Regions from separate parts of the Bacillus sp. NPDC077027 genome, predicted to be linked through region 2. Evidence: riboswitches for the same ligand, from Rfam matches in the RefSeq annotation. Region 2 holds a riboswitch; the other holds the start of a gene.
The links. A riboswitch is a leader RNA that binds a small molecule or an ion and turns the genes downstream of it on or off. The one in region 2 is predicted to bind lysine.
Positions count from the first base shown of each region.

Region 1: another riboswitch for lysine. It lies ahead of ACQKEZ_RS06805 (amino acid permease); the one in region 2 lies ahead of ACQKEZ_RS01165 (aspartate kinase).

Region 1 is NZ_JBNNIO010000002.1:230,112-240,766, forward strand. Features, by position in the region: gene ACQKEZ_RS06790 (FecCD family ABC transporter permease) at 1-850, opposite strand, end outside; gene ACQKEZ_RS06795 (FecCD family ABC transporter permease) at 851-1,903, opposite strand; gene ACQKEZ_RS06800 (iron-hydroxamate ABC transporter substrate-binding protein) at 2,207-3,106, shown strand; gene ACQKEZ_RS06805 (amino acid permease) at 3,145-4,551, opposite strand; lysine riboswitch at 4,744-4,922, opposite strand; gene sspJ (small acid-soluble spore protein SspJ) at 5,044-5,184, opposite strand; gene ACQKEZ_RS06815 (MarR family winged helix-turn-helix transcriptional regulator) at 5,273-5,698, opposite strand; gene ACQKEZ_RS06820 (metal-dependent hydrolase) at 5,869-6,360, shown strand; gene ACQKEZ_RS06825 (LTA synthase family protein) at 6,479-8,329, shown strand; gene ACQKEZ_RS06830 (substrate-binding domain-containing protein) at 8,445-9,359, opposite strand; gene modA (molybdate ABC transporter substrate-binding protein) at 9,480-10,259, shown strand; gene modB (molybdate ABC transporter permease subunit) at 10,265-10,655, shown strand, end outside.
Region 2 is NZ_JBNNIO010000001.1:210,041-220,695, forward strand. Features, by position in the region: gene ACQKEZ_RS01135 (enoyl-CoA hydratase) at 1-312, shown strand, start outside; gene ACQKEZ_RS01140 (electron transfer flavoprotein subunit beta/FixA family protein) at 343-1,116, shown strand; gene ACQKEZ_RS01145 (electron transfer flavoprotein subunit alpha/FixB family protein) at 1,160-2,137, shown strand; gene ACQKEZ_RS01150 (alpha-N-arabinofuranosidase) at 2,212-3,690, shown strand; gene trxA (thioredoxin) at 3,933-4,247, shown strand; gene uvrC (excinuclease ABC subunit UvrC) at 4,424-6,196, shown strand; lysine riboswitch at 6,258-6,434, shown strand; gene ACQKEZ_RS01165 (aspartate kinase) at 6,570-7,805, shown strand; gene ACQKEZ_RS01170 (YslB family protein) at 8,099-8,542, opposite strand; gene ACQKEZ_RS01175 (succinate dehydrogenase cytochrome b558 subunit) at 8,827-9,435, shown strand; gene sdhA (succinate dehydrogenase flavoprotein subunit) at 9,473-10,655, shown strand, end outside.

The sequences.
Region 1 (10,655 bases), on a different contig from region 2:
CGACGAGTTTTCTTGCTAAATGCGGAGCCGCTAAGCCGAGAAACGATATACTTCCTGCAACAGCAACACTTGCGCCTGCAAGCGCAACTGCGATGATCATCATCAAACTTCTTTCTTTATTAACAGAAATACCCAACCCATATGAAAGCTGATCACCTAGATTCATAATGTTTAAATAGCGTGCTCTAACGATCGCCAATACCATAAAGATCAGCATCCAAGGTAGAATGGATAATACATACGTCCAACTAGATCCCCAAATGCTTCCTGACAGCCATACAATGGCTTGGTTAAAATCATTCGGGCTCATTTTTAATTGAATGACAACGATTACTGCTGAAAATGCTGCGTTGACCCCGATCCCTGTCAAAATGAGACGAACAGGTGTAATTCCTTTTTTCCATGCCAACACATAGATGAGAAATGCCGCAAATCCGGCTCCTATAAATGCAAAAAGCGGTAAAACAAAGATACTAAAATCACCTAAATTTGACATCGTTCCTTGAAATGCGAAAATAAATAGGACGACAGCAAAACCAGCTCCGGCATTGATACCAAGAATCCCTGGATCAGCAAGACCATTTTGTGAAACACCTTGCCAAATGGCACCAGATACTGCGATAGAAGCTCCGACTAAGAGGGCAATGACCATTCGCGGAAGCCTAAATTCAAATAAGACGAGTTCATCCATTTCAGAACCAAAACCAAAAAGTGTTTTGATTGTGTCGAGCGGAGAAATGCGAATTTCTCCTGTATTTAAACTAATTATAAAGACAATGACAATGCCTAAGAAAATCATTAGCATTGTTCGCTTATATTTCTTTTGTTTTGCAAGTTGAACCATTTCCATCTAAATTCCGCTCCTTTCACGTCGTGCTAAGTATAAGAAGAAAGGAACGCCGATGATGGCAGTAATTGCTCCAACTGGTGTCTCAAACGGAGCATTGATTAGTCTTGCAGCAATATCAGCGTATATTAAGAGGACAGCCCCTAAGATTGCTGAACACGGAATAATCCATCTGTAATCAACCCCAACTAAAAAGCGAGTCACGTGCGGAATGACAAGACCTATAAACCCGACTGAGCCAGCTACTGATACTGCGGCACCAGTCATTAGAACGACAGCCAAAATGCCGAAGACCTTCACTGTTTTTGTGTATTGTCCTAGCCCTTTTGCTAAATCATCACCAAGGCTAAGAACAGTGATGGAGCGTGCAAGCACCATTGCCACAATAAGACCAATTACAGCAACAGGAACGATGACTTTCACATTACTCCAATTCACACCTGCCACTCCGCCTGCATACCAAAAGCTCATGTCCTGTGCAACATCGAAACGAATGGCAATAGCAGAAGAAATGGAACTAAGAAGTGCACCGACTGCTGTACCTGCCAATGCCAATTTGACAGGGGTTAACCCTCCTTTAGAAAAGGCTCCAACCCCAAAAACAATTGAAGCACCAAGTGCTGCCCCAACAAATGACCAAAGGATTAAAGAAAAAGAAGTTTGGCCTGGGAAAAAGGCAAATGCGACAGCAATGGCAAATGCTGATCCATTGGTCACACCCATAATTTCAGGAGAAGCCAGTGCATTGCGTGTCATTCCTTGCATGATAGCACCTGATATCGCCAAAAATGCGCCTACAAGTGCAGCTCCAATTGTTCGTGGAAGTCGCAATTCTCGTATGATTTGATGTGATGTACTACTATGATCAAAATGAAAAACAGCTTCCCATACAGTACTTAAATGGATGTTTGCCGCTCCAAGAGAAACTGAAGAAAAAAGACCAAATGCTAATGCAATTATTCCTAAGATGAGAACAGCTGCTGTTCCAAGAGGCTTTGTGACAATTTCAATTGAATCGTCATTGGAATCAGGCTGTCTTTTTGATTGTGCGCCCAAAAGCCATATCTTCCTTTCTGTTTACTTCTATTGTTTTCGTTGATAATGATTATCAATATCGACATCTAGTATATCACTTTCTTCGCCAATTGGAATCCTGTTCTAAGTATTTTTTCGTATTTTTCAGAGAAAGATCATTCTTCTGTATTATTTGACTAGATTTTGACAAAATTACAATGCAATTCTTTTATCATCATGTTACAATTTTACCAACAATGAGAATCATTATCAGTAAAATTATAACTAGGAGCGAACACCTTGAAAAAACAAAATCGGTTTCTATTTCTTTGTTTTGTGGCACTCATGACCTTTGCTACAGCTTGTGGCAATACTTCCAATCAACCATCTACTCAATCAAAGAATGAGGCAACAACCATTACATATAAAGACGCAAAGGGAGAAGTGAATCTTCCTAAATACCCTAAAAAGGTTGTGCTCCTTGCTGAGAGTTACTATGGTGATCTCATCACGGTTGGCATTACACCGATTGCCACAACATCACCCATCTTTAGAAACCCATTTTATAAAGGCAAAACAGATGAGGTGAAAAACCTTGGGAAAACACCTTCTGTTGAAAAGGTCGCGGTACTGAATCCTGATTTAATTATTGCTTGGGCAGAAGATGAGAATTTTGACAAATATAAACAAATCGCCCCAACTGTTGCGATTACATACAATCAATACTCTTTTAAGGATCAATTAAAGGAATTTGGCAAAATGACTGGTCACGAGAAAAAGGCTGATGAATGGATTGAAAATTGGAACGCAAAAATCAAAGAAGTCGAACCAAAAGTGAAAAAATCGGTTGGTAACAAAACCGTTTCTATCGTCTCTCCATATGACAAAGGTATTTATATCTTCGGCAACACGTATGGACGTGGCGGAGAGATCATTTATGACGAATTAAAGCTCAATGCACCAAAGGCAGTGAAAAAAGAAGCGATTGATAGTGGTATCGGTTATGCCAATATTTCTCTTGAAAAACTTCCTGATTTCGCTGGTGATTATATTTTCACTGGTCCATGGAGCGCATCAAAGAACAATGGTGACAATGTATACAATAGCAGCATTTGGAAGTCACTACCCGCCGTGAAAAACAAACAAGTCTTTGAGACTGATCCTATCGGCTATTTCTTCAACGATCCTGTTTCACTAGAAGGTCAACTTGAGTTTATTGTTGAAAAACTAACGACTTCTTCATGAAAAAACGTTTCTCCAGAAATGGAGAAACGTTTTTTTACTTATGATACTTCACTTGAAAACTTTTTAGACATAAACGGATATAGCAATATCCCTACTAAAAACAGTCCGATTCCTAAACCGAATGTTTTTACATCAGCAGTTCCTGATACAATCACCCAAGTTGAATATCCCATTGCAATGAGTGCAATGATCCCGTCTCTTGCGCGATTCCCTTTTTGCATCTCATACGTATCTCCCTTCAATATGACTTTTAGGCAGTAGATAGAAGATACAATATATGGGATCAAATAAGCGAGTGTCGCAGATGTTGTTAGGAACGTAAATGCTTCATTAATTGTACGTGACATGACCGAAAAAATGAACAACTGAGACATCATATTCGTCAACGTCAGCGCAACTACTGGGCTTCCCTTTTTATTCGTTTTAGCAAACACCGCTGGGAAATCACCAGCCTTTGCAGCTTGATACGGTACTTCAGAACCTAACAAAATCCAACCTAACATTGAGCCAAATAGACAAATAATTGCAAGTAATGCCATGACAATGCCACCAGCATTCCCAATAATGAGTTGAAGCACATCCACAAATGGCTTATCTGAGCCCTGGAGTTGGTCATGTGGCAAAACACCCATTGTAATTAACGTAATGATCATATAGATAGAAAGTGCAATGATCAGACCTGTAATGGTTGCACGCTTCACATCCCGCTGTGAAGAAGCTCTTCCAGATAGGATAACGGCAGATTCAATACCGACAAATGCCCATAATGTTGAGATGGCTGCATGATGGACTTGGCCTCCAAGATCAAGTGTTCCTTCTCCCGATAATTCTACAGGAAAATAAAAATGCTCAAACAATGCCGTTTGAAAAGCAAACAGTCCCGCCACAATAAATAGAACGAAACCAAGAACCTTTGAAAAAGTTGTCATAAAGTTCAATTTACTCGCAGCATTTAAGCTTGTGATTAAAATTAAATGCGTTCCCCATAAGAGCAGTGTACACACAATAAAAGTCATAAGCTGTCCTAGTGTGATTGCTTCTTTTCCAAAGGTAAAGACAACTTGCTTTACTGTTAAAATCGGCAAAAAGGTTGTTAAATACCCTGCAAGGCTCGTAATAATGGCAACATTACTAATCCAGCTTGCCACCCAGTAGCCCCACACCATTGTAAATCCAGCAGCTTTCCCTTTTTTGGGATCTTTAAAAAGTGCTCTTGCGTAGCTTTGTGGTCCAGCCGTCAATTCAGGCTTGTGCATAGACAGATGCCCAAATACAAGTGCGATCATAAGTACACCGCCACCTGTCACAAGCCAAGCCATTGTCACGCCTAAAGGACTAGCATTTTGGGCAAGTGTACTTGGCAACATGAAAATGCCTGACCCCACCATATTCCCAACGACAAACGCCGTTAGTAACCAAAATCCCCATTTCTTTGTCTGTTCCATTTCTGTACCTCCGTTTTCATTCACTTTGGACCAGACCCGGCAGTATCTACATTGATATATTGTCAAGCAATTGAATGCAGTTCTTATGTTCATACGAATGGCGAGATGTTCGTAACATACCCTTTTTAAAGTCATTTAGAACATAAAAAAGCCTGAACAAAAGTCCATGCTTTTCAATAACATACACCTTGATCTCCGGATAGCCCTCCGCGTTATCTAAGACGCGGCAGTCCTGCATTTATTCAATGCAGACCCAGCATAAAGAAAGGTGGAGCTTCTCTACACTTCGGCGCTGATGCCTTTTTTCACATGATCATTGATCCCATCTCTCCCATGTGTGACTCATCATCCGCGCAACCTCTACCTCACTGAGACATAGCGTGAGGATTTCTATTCATTTTTACTACACGAAGGTTACCAAACATTCACTGATCTGTCAAAGGGAAATCATAGTAAAAGGCAGAGATTTTTCACTCTGCCTGTTCTTAATGACTATTTGTTGTTTTTCTTTTTTTGTACCGCTTCTTGAAGTGGGTCTCCGGCTAGTTCTTTACTCGCTTCCTCTAGCAATTGATTCACTTCTTTATGTTCCTTTTCACTTTTAGCTTTTTTATCTTTTTGAAAGAATGACAAGTCAATTCACCCCTTTTTCTTGATTGGAATTGCCTTTATAATGTGTGCGTTGAATCCATTCTTTATACAAAGCAGACGAAATACATCATCAATCCTGAAAGGTTTCCCTCATCTTTTGCAAATAATGAAGGAAGTTCTTTAAATCTTGCTCTGAAAAATCTGCCATCATATGTTGCACGACCTTACCAAAAAGATAGGTGTGCTTCTCATAGATAGCAACTCCTTTTTCCGTTGCCTCTAGACGAACGACGGACTGATCCTCTGTATCTCTTTCCCTTTGGATATACCCATGTTCACATAGCTTGTTTAAGGCAATGGATGCCGCACCTGGATTTAAGGAAAGTCTTTGCTTCAAGTCCTCTGCATTCGTCACTTTACCTTGAATCAACATGGAGAGTGCATAAATTTGTGGCGGAGTGATATCTTTTTCTAATTCAAGTAACTTACGATTCAACTTCCTACTGACTTCATAATGTACAAGAACGATTTCTTTTAATAATTCAGCATTGCTCATCCCAATCGCATCCTTATTGTTAATGTCAAAATCCTCATTTTTTATTATAGTTTTTTTTTCCATATAACCAAAGTGTTTTATGTTATTCTTTAGTGAAATAAGCCTTGCTGAAACAATCAAGCCTTGTTATAGTGTTAATTTGGACTATTGATAGAACAGGAGTACGCATCATGACAGGAAAAACACATATCATGGGTGGGATTGCTGCTTGTACAGCAGTTTCGTATTACTATGGATTAGATCCAATAATTGCTACATCTTCTGGCGCAATTGGTGCATTGATCCCAGATTTATGTCATACGAAAAGCAAAATCGGCAGAAAATTCCCTCTGTTATCATCACTCATTAGCAGCGTATTCGGTCATCGTACATTTACGCATAGTTTATTGTTTATGCTCATCATTTATTTCATCGCTACGACATACATTCCCAGTGATAACTTAAAGATAGGTTTACTAGTTGGGATGGCAAGTCATCTATTGCTTGATGCCGCAACAGTCAATGGCATTAAATTATTGTTTCCTGCCACTTTGAAAGTACGACTTCCTCTTTATGTGAAAACAGGTAGTGCAGGTGAACAAGCTGTTTTAGCAGCACTCACAATCGTGACGTTTTACTACATCGCATCATTATGCGGTCTTCCCATTCCATTCCACTCTTAACAAAGAGTTTTAACAAAAAACAAGATATGATTTGATCAATGAGCAATTTTTTAGTAGTTTTAAGTTAAGCGCTTTTTTTGAAATACAGGCTGATTTTCGATGATGAGGAGCTACATAGATGAAAGACTTTTTCAAAGACCGGTGGTTTTTAGTGTACTCCATCCTCTTTATGTGGATGAAAACATACATCATTTATAAGTTTGGTTTCAACATTCGAACAGCCCATTTGTTTCATGAATGGCTACTATTTGTGAATCCGCTCAGCTTTTTGCTTCCTCTGTTCGGCATCGCACTTTTTTTAAATGAAGCCAAACAAAAGGTTTTTTTATTGACGACAAATTTTGCTTTAACGGCGATATTGATTTCAAACACAATTTTTTACGGCTTTTATATTGATTTTATTACGATACCTGTTTTATTTCAGGCAAAAAATATGGGTGATATGGGCAGCAGTATTACGGAATTGTTCCATCCCCTCTTCTTGTTGGTACTAATTGATTTTGTTTGTTTATTTTGGCTCCTTAGACGAAGAACACTGAAGTCGAGAGCCTCCAAACGTACGATCAAAACATATTATGCGGTGTGTTGCGGCTTTCTCATTTTTCATTTTGGTGCCGCTACCATTGATCACCCGCGCTTTTTAACAAGCTCCTATGACCGAGAAGTCATTGTTCGGAACTTAGGGCTATTTCAGTTTCACATTTATGATGGCATCGCTCAAACGGCCCGAATCGGTCAAAAAGCATTTGCGGATGAAGACACACTGTCAACTGTAGCAAACTATACAAATGCAGATTTCAGTGCGCCAAACGAAAACTACTTCGGTCTTGCCAAAGGAAGAAATGTCGTATTTATCTCCTTAGAATCAACACAACATTTTGTCGTTGATCGGAAGATAAATGGAGAAGAAATCACGCCTTTTCTAAATCAACTCATTCAAAAAAGCTATTACTTTGATGAATTTTATCAACAGACAGAGCAAGGAAAAACGTCAGATTCTGAATTTATTGTGGCCAATTCTCTTTATCCGTCTAGCAGTGGCGCTGTCTTTTTTACCGCAAGTGACAATGACTATGATACATTATATAAACAGTTAAAAACGGAAGATTATCAATCAGTACAATTTCATGCAAACAACAAAACATTTTGGAATCGCGATGTGATGTATCAATCATTTGGAATTGATCGTTTTTATGATGTTGATTCTTTTACTGTGAACGAAAAAAATTCGACTGGTTGGGGTTTAAAGGATGCGGCATTTTTTGATCAATCGGTAGATTACTTAAAGAAGCTAAAGTCACCTTATTACAGTTCTTTCATTACGCTCACAAACCATTTTCCGTTTGAAATTGATGAGAAGGATCAGCTCATTGACCAATTCGATTCAAACAGTGACATTTTGAACAGGTATGTAACCACAGTGCGCTATCAAGATGAAGCAATTAAACAGTTCTTTAAGCGACTGAAAGAAGAAGGACTTTACGACAACACAATGTTTGTCCTGATGGGCGACCATTATGGGATTTCAGAGGCACACAATGATGCAATGGCACAGCTGTTAGATCAAGAGGAAATCACACCGTTTGATTCTGTTAAACTTCAGCGTGTTCCCTTCGTCATTTACATCCCAGGTGTAACCGATCAAGCACCTAAACGGATGTCAGATACTGCGGGTCAAATGGATGTCAAACCTACATTGCTTCATTTATTAGGAATCAATACGAAAGGTTCCATTCAATTTGGAAATGATCTTTTCTCAAACGAACGAACGCCATTTACAGTGCTTCGAAATGGTAATTTCATCACTAACAATTATCTTTATACAAAAAACACTTGCTATGACAAGAATACAGGTGAACCTGTCAAAGACGATCTTGTCTGTCAGCCATATATCGAAAAAGCGAATAATGAATTATCCCTATCAGATAAAGTCATTAACGGCAATTTGCTTCGCTTTTATCAAAAATAAAAACCACCCATGATGGAGTGTCCTTAAAGGTTAGATACATTTCTAACAATAGGAGGCACTTCAATGGGTGGTTTTTCACTTTAGGTGTGACAAAAGAATGGACAGTCCACTGGATTTATTCCGATTCTTCAATAACAGTACCAGATTGACTGATATCGTATCCTTCCATCGCTTGAAACATTTGAATGAAGAACTCGCTTTTTAGTATTCGCTTGACCGTTTTAATTAAGTTTAGTGTATGATCCTTTTTTAAAATGAGTACGTCGTATTGCTCTTCAATCATCGGAATAAATTCAATATCTGCCAATTTTGCTGCCTGTAACGTTCCAACCCCGACATCTGCTTGATTTGCAGCTACAGCCGCTGCAATAGCATGATGACTTGTCGCCACCTGATCGTATCCATTGATCGCTGTAAATGTAGCCCCTATTTCTTTTAACTTTTCATCAAGTAGCACTCTAGCGCCTGCACCAATTTCTCGATTAACGATTCGAATTTCTGGCCGAAGCATATCCTTCCATCCCATGATATTTTTCGGATTTCCCTTTTGAACATAAAGACCAGCTGTTCGCCTAACAACATGAATCAAACAATAACGCTGTCCAGTGAGTACCCTTTTGACATATGGGACATTATACGTTTTGGTATCGTGATCATATAAATGGAGACCCACAATATCCCCTTTTCCGTGAAAGAGCTCCACCAAATTCGTTAAACTTCCACTATACTTCCGCAATGGGGGCACAGTTAGCTCATCTTCCAATAAACGTGAAAGCATGTCCATTGATACGTCTTGTCCACTAATGACTAGCGAATGTGGTGCAGAAGACTGAGTTACCTCTTGTTTGACAGGTGGTGTCGTTTTCATCTTCATTTTATATGTGAATAGATCCGCTTCATCCACCCGCATTTGGCGTCCAACACGATATGCCGTAAGCGTCCCTTTTTTAATTAAATCGTAAACCGTCAGCTTTGAGACTTTTAGAAGGTCAGCGAGTTCTTCAATTGTATAAGATGTTTCTTGTCTCATGTGCCCCCTCCTCTATCTCCTATTATACTGTGTCTTTTTTTATAAAAACCAATGAAAATTGAAATAGGCTTTATTATAATAAGTGATATATAGTTATAACTAATAATAAGAGGTGTAAAGATGAATCGTTTTTTTATCGTATTAATCACCATTCTTTTATTACTTGCTGGCTGTCAAGCAGGAACGAAACAAGATTCGGCTTCAAGCAAAAAGACCGAGCTCATCATATCAGCAGCCGCTAGTTTACAAGATGCTTTAAAAGAAATTGAAACAACCTATAAGGACAAGCACCCTAACATTCAATTCATAAATAACTTCGGGTCATCAGGCGCACTACAGCAACAACTAGCTCAAGGAGCAAATGCAGACTTATTTTTCTCAGCAGCTGAAGAACCTTTCGATGCACTAGTCAAATCAGGAGAGATCAATCAGGATCATACGATTGATTTAATAGGGAACGAGATTGTCCTCATCGTTCCGAAAAAAAGCACGTCATCCATCAAAAGCTTTGAAGATTTAAAAAACAGTCAAGGGAAGATTGCTCTAGGTACACCAGAGTCCGTTCCTGCTGGTACATATGGAAAAGAAGTGCTAACAAAGATGAAATTATGGAATCAAGTAAGGAATAAAGCGGTTTATGGAAAAGATGTACGTCAAGTGCTAAGTTATGTCGAGACCGGTAATGTAGATGCTGGAATTGTGTATAAAACAGACACACTTGTTTCAAAAAAAGTCGACATTGTAGACAAGGCAAATACTGATACGCATTCTCCTATCGTGTACCCGCTTGGTATCATCAAATCAACTAAGCATTTAAAGGAAACAAAGGCTTTCTATGAGTACCTCCAATCTGATGAGGCAGTCACCGTCTTCAAAAAATACGGCTTCCAAATTAGGTGAAACACATGACGACTGAAGAATTTTTCGATCCAATTTGGCTTTCCGTCCAAATTGCAGCTGCAAGTGGTACATTAGCGATTATCCTTGGCACAGTAGCAGGATATTGGATGTCAAGGACTTTCTTTAAAGGGAAGGTCATTGTAGAGACACTTTTTATGATGCCACTCGTTCTTCCGCCAACGGTTGTTGGTTTTTTATTATTGATCATCTTTGGGAAACATAGCCTCATCGGAAAAGCCATTGAATGGCTCTTTCATCAGCCAGTGATTTTCACATGGTGGGCAGCCGTCATCGCCTCCACCATTGTCGCATTTCCGCTCATGTACCAATCAGCTAAAGCAGGATTTTCAACCATTGATACAGATATAGAAGGTGCAGCAAAGGTAGATGGTGCCA
Region 2 (10,655 bases):
CTTGAAATGATCGGAACAGCAGAGCCAATTACTGGTGAAGAAGCAGCGGCATTTGGACTTGTTTCTAACTTGGTAGAAACAGAGGTAGAAGCGCTCGAGACAGCCAAAACAATGGCAAACAAATTTGCTGAAAAGAGTCCCAAAACACTTGAATATGTCATTGAGTTATTGAATGCAAGTAAAGTGTATTCGTATGATGGCGGAATGAAACTGGAAGCCAAGAAATTTGGTGAGGTGTTCCAATCGGGCGATGCGAAAGAAGGCATCCAAGCATTTATTGAAAAACGCAAGCCGCATTTTAAAGGGGAATAATAGAAAGCACGACACAAGGGGGATAAACAGATGAATATATTTGTTTTGATGAAGCGGACTTTCGATACAGAAGAAAAGATTGCTATCCAGTCAGGTGCAATTCAAGAAGATGGTGCAGAATTCATTATTAATCCTTACGACGAATATGCCATAGAAGAAGCCATTCAGCTCCGCGATGAACATTCCGGTGAAGTGACAGTTGTTACAGTTGGTGGTGAAGATGCAGAAAAACAGCTAAGAACAGCTTTGGCGATGGGTTGTGACAAAGCGGTATTATTAAACGTAGAGGATGACCTTGAAGAGTGGGATCAATTCACGGCATCCACCATCTTATATCACTATTTGAAGGATCAGGATGTGTCACTGATCTTAGCAGGAAATGTGGCCATTGATGGAGGCTCTGGACAGGTAGCACCACGATTAGCGGAGCTACTAGACTTCCCTTATGTTACGACCATTACGAACATAAAAATCGACGGAGAGACAGTTTTCATTGAACGTGATGCTGAAGGAGATATTGAAGTCATCTCAACTCAGCTCCCACTCGTTGTAACTGCCCAGCAAGGACTAAACGAACCGCGCTATCCTTCTTTGCCAGGTATTATGAAAGCGAAGAAGAAGCCTCTTGAGGAAATAGAGCTTGATGATTTAGCGCTTGATGAAGACGATGTTCCGTATAAAATCAAAACGATCGAACGCTTTTTACCTGAGAAAAAGGAAGGTGGAAAAGTGCTAGAGGGAGAACTTCAAGATCAAGTCAGGGAGCTAACGGATTTATTGAGAAATGAAGCCAAAGTCATCTAAATAAAAGCTTAAGAGATCACGAGAACAAGGGGGAGCACATAAGATGAGTAAAAAAGTTGTCGTACTTGGAGAAAGTCGTGATGGGAAATTAAGAAATGTGACATTTGAAGCGATTGCTGCAGCGAAGACAGTTGCAGAAGGTGGCGAAGTCACTGGTGTATTAATTGGGGATGATGTCAAAGATCAAGCGGCAGAACTTCTTTATTATGGGGCAGATCATGTCATGGTTGTTGAACACCCTCACCTTGCGTATTATACGTCAGACGGGTTTTCACAAGCACTTCAAGCCATTTTGGACCAAACCAATCCTGATGCTATATTATTCGGTCATACTTCGCTTGGAAAGGATTTATCACCGAAAATAGCGGCACGTCTCCAAACGGGATTGATTTCTGATGCAATTGATGTAAGCGTTACCGGAAATCATTTAATATTCACTAGACCGATCTATTCTGGGAAAGCCTTTGAAAAAGTGATGTCTACAGATCGTCAGTTATTGGCAACCATACGTCCTAACAACATAGCTCCTTTAGAAAGAGATGAAGGGAGAACTGGAAATGTGACACCTCTTACCGTCGATATTCAAAACCTTCGAACGACCGTAAAAGAAGTCATTAAGAAAACATCGGAAGGCGTGGATTTATCAGAAGCGAAGGTGATCGTCGCTGGTGGCCGCGGAGTGAAAAGTAAGGAAGGCTTTGAACCGCTCAAGGAGCTTGCAGAAACATTAGGAGCGGCTGTTGGTGCCTCACGTGGAGCATGTGACGCTGATTATTGTGATTATGCACTGCAAATCGGCCAAACTGGAAAAGTCGTAACGCCTGATTTATATATCGCATGTGGGATTTCTGGTGCGATTCAGCATTTGGCAGGAATGTCGAACAGTAAAATCATTGTGGCAATTAATAAAGACCCAGAAGCTGATATTTTCAAAATAGCTGATTATGGAATTGTTGGAGATCTGTTTGAAGTCGTGCCACTTTTGAATGAAGAGTTAAAAAAGATGAATATCCACTCGTAATTCTCATACACTCAGAATGCCTATGCATTCTGGGCTTTTTTGTATGTCTTCAATTAAAAAGGAGAGGTTGTCAGATGAACGGTATAGTGAAAATGAATGAAGTGATTGGACGAATTTCTAAACATATTTATGGGCACTTTCAGGAGCATTTAGGGCGAGGGATTTACGATGGGATCTGGGTAGGAGAGGATTCATCTATTCCAAACATAGATGGGATTCGAACGGACGTTTTACAAGCACTTAAGAGTCTACATATCCCAGTACTTAGATGGCCAGGTGGTTGTTTTGCTGATGAGTATCACTGGGCAAATGGGGTAGGGACTAAAAGCGAACGAAAGCCGATGGTGAATACTCACTGGGGAGGTAAAGTGGAATCAAATGAGTTCGGTACACATGAATTTATGAGATTGTGTGAGCTGCTTGAATGTGAGCCTTATATTTGTGGAAACGTAGGCAGCGGGTCTGTTCAAGAATTAGCTGAGTGGGTTGAATACATCACATTTCCTAAAGGGACACCGATGTCAGATTGGCGCATCCAAAATGGAAAACATGAGCCATGGCGGTTGAAATATTTTGGAGTTGGTAATGAAAGTTGGGGCTGTGGGGGGAATATGACACCTGAATATTATGCAGACTTGTATAAGCAATATCAAACCTATGTCAGACAATTCGCCGGAAACAATATTTATAAAATAGCTTGTGGTGCCAACTCGAATGACGTGAATTGGACAAAGGTATTAATGGAACGTGCTGCCGGATTTATGGATGGACTCAGTCTACACTATTATACAATTCCAGGTACTTGGGAGAAAAAAGGTTCGGCAATTCAATTCGATGAAACTGAATGGTTCGAGACAATGAAAAAAACATATGGAATGGAACATATCATTGTTTCACATGAGAAGATAATGGATCAGTATGATCCGAAAAAGAGAATTGGGATGATCATCGATGAATGGGGTACATGGTATGACCCTGAGCCTGATACAAATCAAGGGGTTTTATATCAACAAAACACAATGAGAGACGCACTTGTATGTGCACTCCACTTTCACATATTTCATCGTCACTGTCAGCGAATTCATATGGCGAACATTGCCCAAACCATTAATGTTCTACAAGCAATGGTGTTAACGAAGGATGAAAAGGCCATTTTAACACCTAGCTACCATGTATTTGATATGTTCCAAGTACATCAAGAAGAAGAAGCGCTTGAGGTTGATTTTGTTTCCACATCCTATGAACGTAATGGCGAAAAAATCCCGCAAGTTAGCGTCTCTGCATCACGTTCATCTAACGAGGTGCACATTAGCTTTTGTCATCTGCACCCTCATGAGAGAGCTTCACTGTCATTGAAAATAGATGGGATATACCAGGAAGCCAAATCATTTGGAAAAGTCCTGACAGCAGATCGAATGAATGCACACAACACATTTGACGCCCCGCATACGGTTGTACCGTCCGACTTTCATCAATTCTCTGTAAAACAAGACGAAATAACCATTGACCTTCCGCCAATGTCAGTTGTTATGTTGACACTCCACATTTCATAGCACATCGACACGTTTGATTGAGAAAATGTTAGGGCATCATATGGTTAAACAGTTGAAAGGGAGTTATTCAAAATGCTTAGAACCATCCTCATGATCATTGGTGCAATCGTCGTTATTGGGGCGATCATCAGGTTCATCTTTTAAAGACAATGAGATAAAAAATGAATTTCAAGCATTTCATTCGCAAGTCGCATTAGTAGGTGCTATACTAAAAAGCATAATTTACATTGGAGGAATGAATAATGGCAATCGTAAAAGCTACTGACGCAACATTTTCACAAGAAACAGCAGAAGGTGTAGTTATTGCAGACTTCTGGGCACCATGGTGCGGACCTTGTAAAATGATTGCTCCTGTTCTTGAAGAGCTTGATCAAGAGATGGGAGATCAATTGAAAATCGTAAAAATCGATGTAGATGACAACCAAGAAACAGCTGGTAAATACGGCGTGATGAGCATCCCAACTTTACTTGTCTTAAAAGATGGAGAAGTAGTTGAAACATCTGTCGGCTTCAAGCCAAAAGAAGCACTTGCTGAACTTGTAAACAAACACCTATAAAACGTCCAGTGCTGGTAAAATCGAATCATTGATTTTATCGGCATTTTTTGTTTCATTACCTTTACTGATTTGCTGGCGGTTCTCTTTTGAGAGAACCGCTTTTTCAGAATGGAATAAAACAAACGTTCGTGATACACTAGAAGGAGTGAAAGAGGAAAACAAGGACGGATGAGAACATGAATAAGCTAATCAAAGAAAAGCTCTCGGTTTTGCCTGATCAACCAGGTTGTTACTTGATGAAGGATAGGCAAAACACCGTAATCTATGTCGGTAAAGCCAAAATCTTAAAGAATCGAGTACGATCCTACTTTACAGGCTCGCATGATGCAAAAACACAGCGGCTCGTTGGTGAAATCGAGGATTTTGAATATATTGTGACCTCTTCTAATATTGAAGCACTCATTTTAGAGCTGAATTTAATTAAAAAATATGATCCGAAATATAATGTCATGCTGAAGGATGACAAGACGTACCCGTTCATTAAAATTACGAACGAACGACATCCAAAGCTGATCGTGACCCGGAAAGTAAAAAAAGACAAAGGTCGTTATTTTGGACCTTACCCGAACGTGCAGGCAGCAAGAGAAACAAAAAAATTGCTCGATCGCTTATATCCGCTAAGAAAATGTGCGAAGCTGCCAGACCGAGTATGTCTTTATTATCATCTCGGGCAATGCCTTGCGCCATGTGTATATGATATTTCTGACGAAACGAACAAGCAGCTAGTTGATGAGATTAGCCGTTTCTTAAATGGCGGACATCAGCAGATTAAAAAAGAATTAACAGAGAAAATGCAAGAGGCCGCAGAACATCTTGCATTTGAGCGTGCTAAAGAATTCAGAGATCAAATTATGCATATTGAATCAACGATGGAAAAACAAAAAATGACGATGAGCGACCTATTAGACAGAGATGTCTTTGCCTATGCCTACGATAAGGGTTGGATGTGTGTACAAGTCTTTTTTATTAGACAGGGCAAGCTCATTGAGCGAGAGGTCAGTTTATTCCCTATGTATCAAGATCCAGAGGATGAGTTTTTGACGTTTATGGGACAGTTTTATTCAAAAAACAATCATTTCCTCCCAAAAGAAATCCTTGTACCGGACAGTGTGGATCAAGAGCTCATCGAACAATTGCTTGAAACGACGGTACATCAACCGAAAAAAGGCAAGAAAAAGGATTTACTTTTGCTTGCTCATAAAAATGCAAAAATCGCTTTGAAAGAAAAATTTTCATTAATCGAAAGAGATGAAGAGCGGACAATTGGAGCAGTAGAGCGGCTTGGTGAAGCACTGAATATTTATACACCTTACAGAATTGAAGCGTTTGATAACTCAAACATTCAAGGGACAAATCCTGTCTCTGCTATGGTTGTGTTTCAAGATGGCAAACCATATAAGAAAGAGTACAGAAAGTATAAAATTAAAACAGTTGCAGGGCCAGATGACTACGCATCAATGCGAGAGGTTGTACGAAGACGCTATTCGCGGGTGCTCAAAGAACAGCTTCCACTACCTGATTTAATTATTATTGATGGAGGAAAAGGACAAATTAATGCAGCCATTGACGTCCTTGAAAATGAGCTGAACCTATCTGTTCCTGTAGCAGGACTCGTAAAGGATGAAAAGCATCGTACATCTAATTTGATGATGGGTGATCCACTTGAGCCCATTATGTTAGAACGGAATAGCCAAGCCTTTTATTTACTTCAGCGTATACAAGACGAGGTGCACCGTTTTGCAATCAGCTTCCATAGACAGCTTCGAGGGAAAAATGCATTTCAGTCTATTTTAGATGAAGTGCCAGGAATCGGTGAACAGCGAAAAAAGCAGCTTTTGAAAAACTTTGGCTCAGTCAAAAAAATGAAGGAAGCCTCCGCTCAAGACTTTCAACAGATTGGTATTCCACGACAAACTGCGGAACTTTTAGTAGAGGCTTTGAAAAAATAGATTGTGCTTTTCCAAAAAGTTTGTTAAGATGTGACTAATTTCATAAATGTACGTGTTGTATGTTGAAGATAGAGGTGCGAACTTCAATAGTAGGCCTTCAGAGATGGATGGAATCAATGAAGATGGCTGAAAGGGGAGCGTCGCCGAAGCAAATAAAATCCACTCATTTTATTTGCTGGCCCTACATTAAATAAATGTAGGGTTGTCAAGAATCTTTTCTTGGAGGGCTATCTCATTGTGGGCATCTATTGATGGTTGTTTTGAAGCAATGGGAGATTTGTTCTCTCATTGCTTTTTTGTATGCAATGAGGAGCGATCTCAGGTGGTTCTTATCTCTTCTCTCGCACGTGATCATTAAAAAAGGGTGATATAAATGGGTCTTATTGTACAAAAATTTGGAGGAACATCCGTTGGTTCGACAGAAAAAATTCGTCACGTAGCTGAACGTGTTATCGCAGAAAGAGAGGCTGGACATGATGTTGTAGTGGTTGTCTCAGCTATGGGGAAATCGACAGATACGCTGGTGGATCTTGCAAAGGAGCTAACAGACGAGCCTAGCAAACGGGAAATGGATATGCTGCTAACAACAGGTGAACAGGTCACCATTTCTTTACTTGCAATGGCACTAGAGGCAAAAGGATATGAAGCCATTTCCTTTACAGGCTGGCAGGCTGGCATCAAAACGGAAAAAGTACATGGCAATGCACGAATCGTTCATATTGATAACACGCCTATTCAAACAGAACTAGACAAAGGGAAGGTTGTTGTCGTTGCAGGCTTCCAAGGGGTTGCAGATGATTTACATATTACAACGCTTGGTCGCGGAGGCTCAGACACAACCGCTGTTGCCATTGCTGCAGCCCTAAAAGCAGATAAATGTGACATTTATACAGATGTACCAGGAGTGTTTACGACAGATCCACGCTACGTGTCTTCTGCTCGAAAGCTTGCAGGTATCTCATATGATGAAATGCTAGAGCTTGCCAATTTAGGTGCAGGTGTTTTGCATCCAAGAGCTGTCGAATTTGCGAAAAACTATCAGGTCCCATTAGAGGTCCGTTCAAGTATTGAAAATGAAGCTGGTACTTTAATCGAGGAGGAATCATCAATGGAGCAAAATCTAGTTGTGAGAGGTATTGCATTTGAAGATCAAATGACACGTGTGACAGTTTGTGGGCTTTCTAGCGGTTTAACGACCTTATCTACAATCTTTACAACACTAGCGAAACAGAATATCAATGTAGATATCATCATTCAATCTGTGACAAGCACAAGTAAAACATCCATTTCCTTCTCTGTGAAAACGGAGGACCTCTCCCGTACAGTCGAGGTATTAGAAGAGTACAAACATGCGCTTAACTACGAGCAAATTGAAACAGAGAACAAGCTGGCAAAAGTGTCTATTGTAGGCTCTGGTATGGTTTCTAATCCAGGTGTCGCAGCAGAAATGTTTGCTGTATTAGCTGAGAAAAACATTCAAGTCAAAATGGTCAGCACCTCTGAAATTAAAGTATCAACAGTTGTTCATGGAGATGACATGGTCAAAGCGGTTGAAGCATTACATGATGCATTTGAGCTGTCGAAGGTAAGTGCGGCAACCCATTCATAAATAAACAAAAAAGAGATGTGAGAATCAAATGCACATCTCTTTTTAACAGTAAATACCGAGAAAGTAAAAATTAACATGAAAATCTACTTCAGCGCATTGGGGTGGGTTTTTTCAGGTAGCAGACCCTTCTGAAGATGATCGAAGACTGTCATCTTTTGATGCAGCTTATTCGACATATGGTATGATTGAGATGATAACAGATCGACCTGCTTTTCTGAGAACAGGCAATTGACAATGAATAGCCTATAGAAAAAGGCGCGACTAATCGAGAGCCTTCGCCTTTTCATTCAGTATTAACTAGGGTCTTTTAAGTCCCATTTAACGGTTAAAATCACTTTTCCAGCACGTTTTTTCACTTGTTCATATGATTCGGCAATGTGTTCGTTGAGTAACTGGATTTGCTCGGCGATAAAGCCAGCCTCCATTTGAAAACAAGGCTCTTTTTGATAGGTAAGGCGATTCGACACGAGCGGGCCTTCGAGCTCAAACTCAATTTCCTGCTTTTTTGAACGGACCATGGTCAATGTGCCCCAGCCTGCATCATGGAAAAATTCGGGGATTTTCTCCCATGAATCAAGAGGAAATTTACGAGCAAGAATCTTTCCCGCAAAATACATCATAGACGAATGATCCTGACCGAGGATATCGGGCAGTAGGACTTCACGTATCAACTCGTAGGCAAAACCATTTACTTCAACTTCTTTTAGCTGTTCTATGTTAGATTCAAATTTATTCATTCTAGGGCTCCCCTCTTTCAACAATTTATTATAGCTTATGTGGGCAGAGGATAACAGAGATTTCCCTATAAGTCTAAGAAATTCTTATTGTAAAAAAACAAATTTTGATTTAAAACTTTAAAATTTCGGAAAATTTTAATTTATGTACGCGGTTTCTTGACGCTTTTTTGTCATAGGAGTAAAATGAAATTGTCAATAAATTTGAATAAAGTGCTTACATTTGAAAGAAGCGGGGGTAAGACAATTTTCAAGCAATTGCACTTTTTTTACTAGGGGGTAAAGTAATGTCGGGGAACAAAGAGTTTTTTTATCGGAGATTGCATTCTTTGCTTGGCGTCATTCCGGTCGGCCTGTTTTTAGTACAGCACTTAGTGGTCAACCAATTTGCTACAAGAGGACCGGAAGCGTTTAACAAAGCTGCACACTTTATGGAGCAACTTCCATTTAGGTATGCGCTTGAGCTACTTATCATTTTTTTACCATTAATCTATCATGCTGTTTATGGGGTGTACATAGCCTTTACGGCACAAAACAACACGTCTCGCTTCAGTTACTTAAGAAACTGGCTATTTAGAGTTCAAAGGGTTACTGGTATCATCACTTTGATTTTCATCAGTTGGCATGTATGGGAAACAAGAATCGCAGCCCAGCTCGGTGCTGAAGTAAACTACGATATGATGGCGAATATTTTGAGCTCTCCATTCATGCTTGGTTTCTACATTGTCGGCGTTTTATCTACCATTTTCCACTTTGCTAATGGTTTGTGGTCATTTGCTGTCAGTTGGGGAATTACCGTTTCACCACGCTCACAGAGAATCTCTACATACGTGACATTAGCTGTATTTATAGCGCTTTCATATGTAGGGCTAAGAGCAATTTTCGCTTTTGTTTAAGAGGAAATAGATTAGTAGAAGAGGGAGAGGGGCTACAATGAGTAATTCAAGCATCATCGTTGTCGGGGGCGGTTTAGCCGGTCTCATGGCAACCATTAAAGCAGCAGAAGCGGGAACAGCTGTTAAACTATTTTCTATCGTACCTGTGAAACGTTCACATTCTGTCTGTGCACAAGGCGGAATTAACGGAGCAGTGAATACAAAAGGTGAAGGGGACTCACCTTATGAGCATTTCGATGATTCTGTTTATGGTGGAGACTTTTTAGCAAATCAGCCGCCAGTCAAGGCAATGTGTGAAGCAGCGCCGTCCATTATCCACTTACTTGACCGTATGGGTGTCATGTTTAATAGAACACCAGAAGGATTATTGGACTTCCGTCGCTTCGGGGGAACACAGCATCATAGAACAGCATTTGCTGGAGCTACAACAGGTCAACAGTTACTTTATGCACTTGATGAACAAGTTCGTCGCTATGAAGTAGCGGGGCTTGTAACAAAGTACGAAGGCTGGGAATTCCTTGGAGCAGTGCTTGATGACGAAGAAGTATGTCGAGGAATTGTTGCACAAAACCTCACAACAATGGAAATTGAATCTTTCCGCTCTGATGCGGTCATCATGGCAACGGGGGGACCTGGAATTGTCTTTGGAAAATCAACCAACTCGATGATTAATACAGGCTCTGCCGCATCAATCGTTTATCAACAAGGCGCATATTACGCAAACGGTGAATTCATTCAAATTCACCCGACAGCGATCCCAGGAGATGATAAGCTTCGTCTGATGAGTGAGTCAGCTCGTGGTGAAGGTGGACGTGTTTGGACGTATAAAGACGGGAAGCCTTGGTACTTCCTTGAAGAAAAATATCCAGCATACGGAAACCTTGTTCCGCGTGATATTGCAACACGTGAGATTTTCGACGTATGTGTTGAACAAAAGCTCGGTATTAACGGTGAGAACATGGTATATCTTGACCTTTCTCACAAAGATCCGAAAGAGCTTGATATTAAGCTAGGCGGTATTATCGAAATCTATGAAAAATTCATGGGTGATGACCCACGTAAGCTTCCGATGAAAATTTTCCCAGCTGTTCACTATTCCATGGGTGGTCTATGGGTAGATTATGATCAGATGACGAATATCAAAGGATTATTCGCAGCTGGAGAATGTGACTACTCTATGCATGGAGGAAACAGACTTGGAGCGAACTCACTGCTTTCTG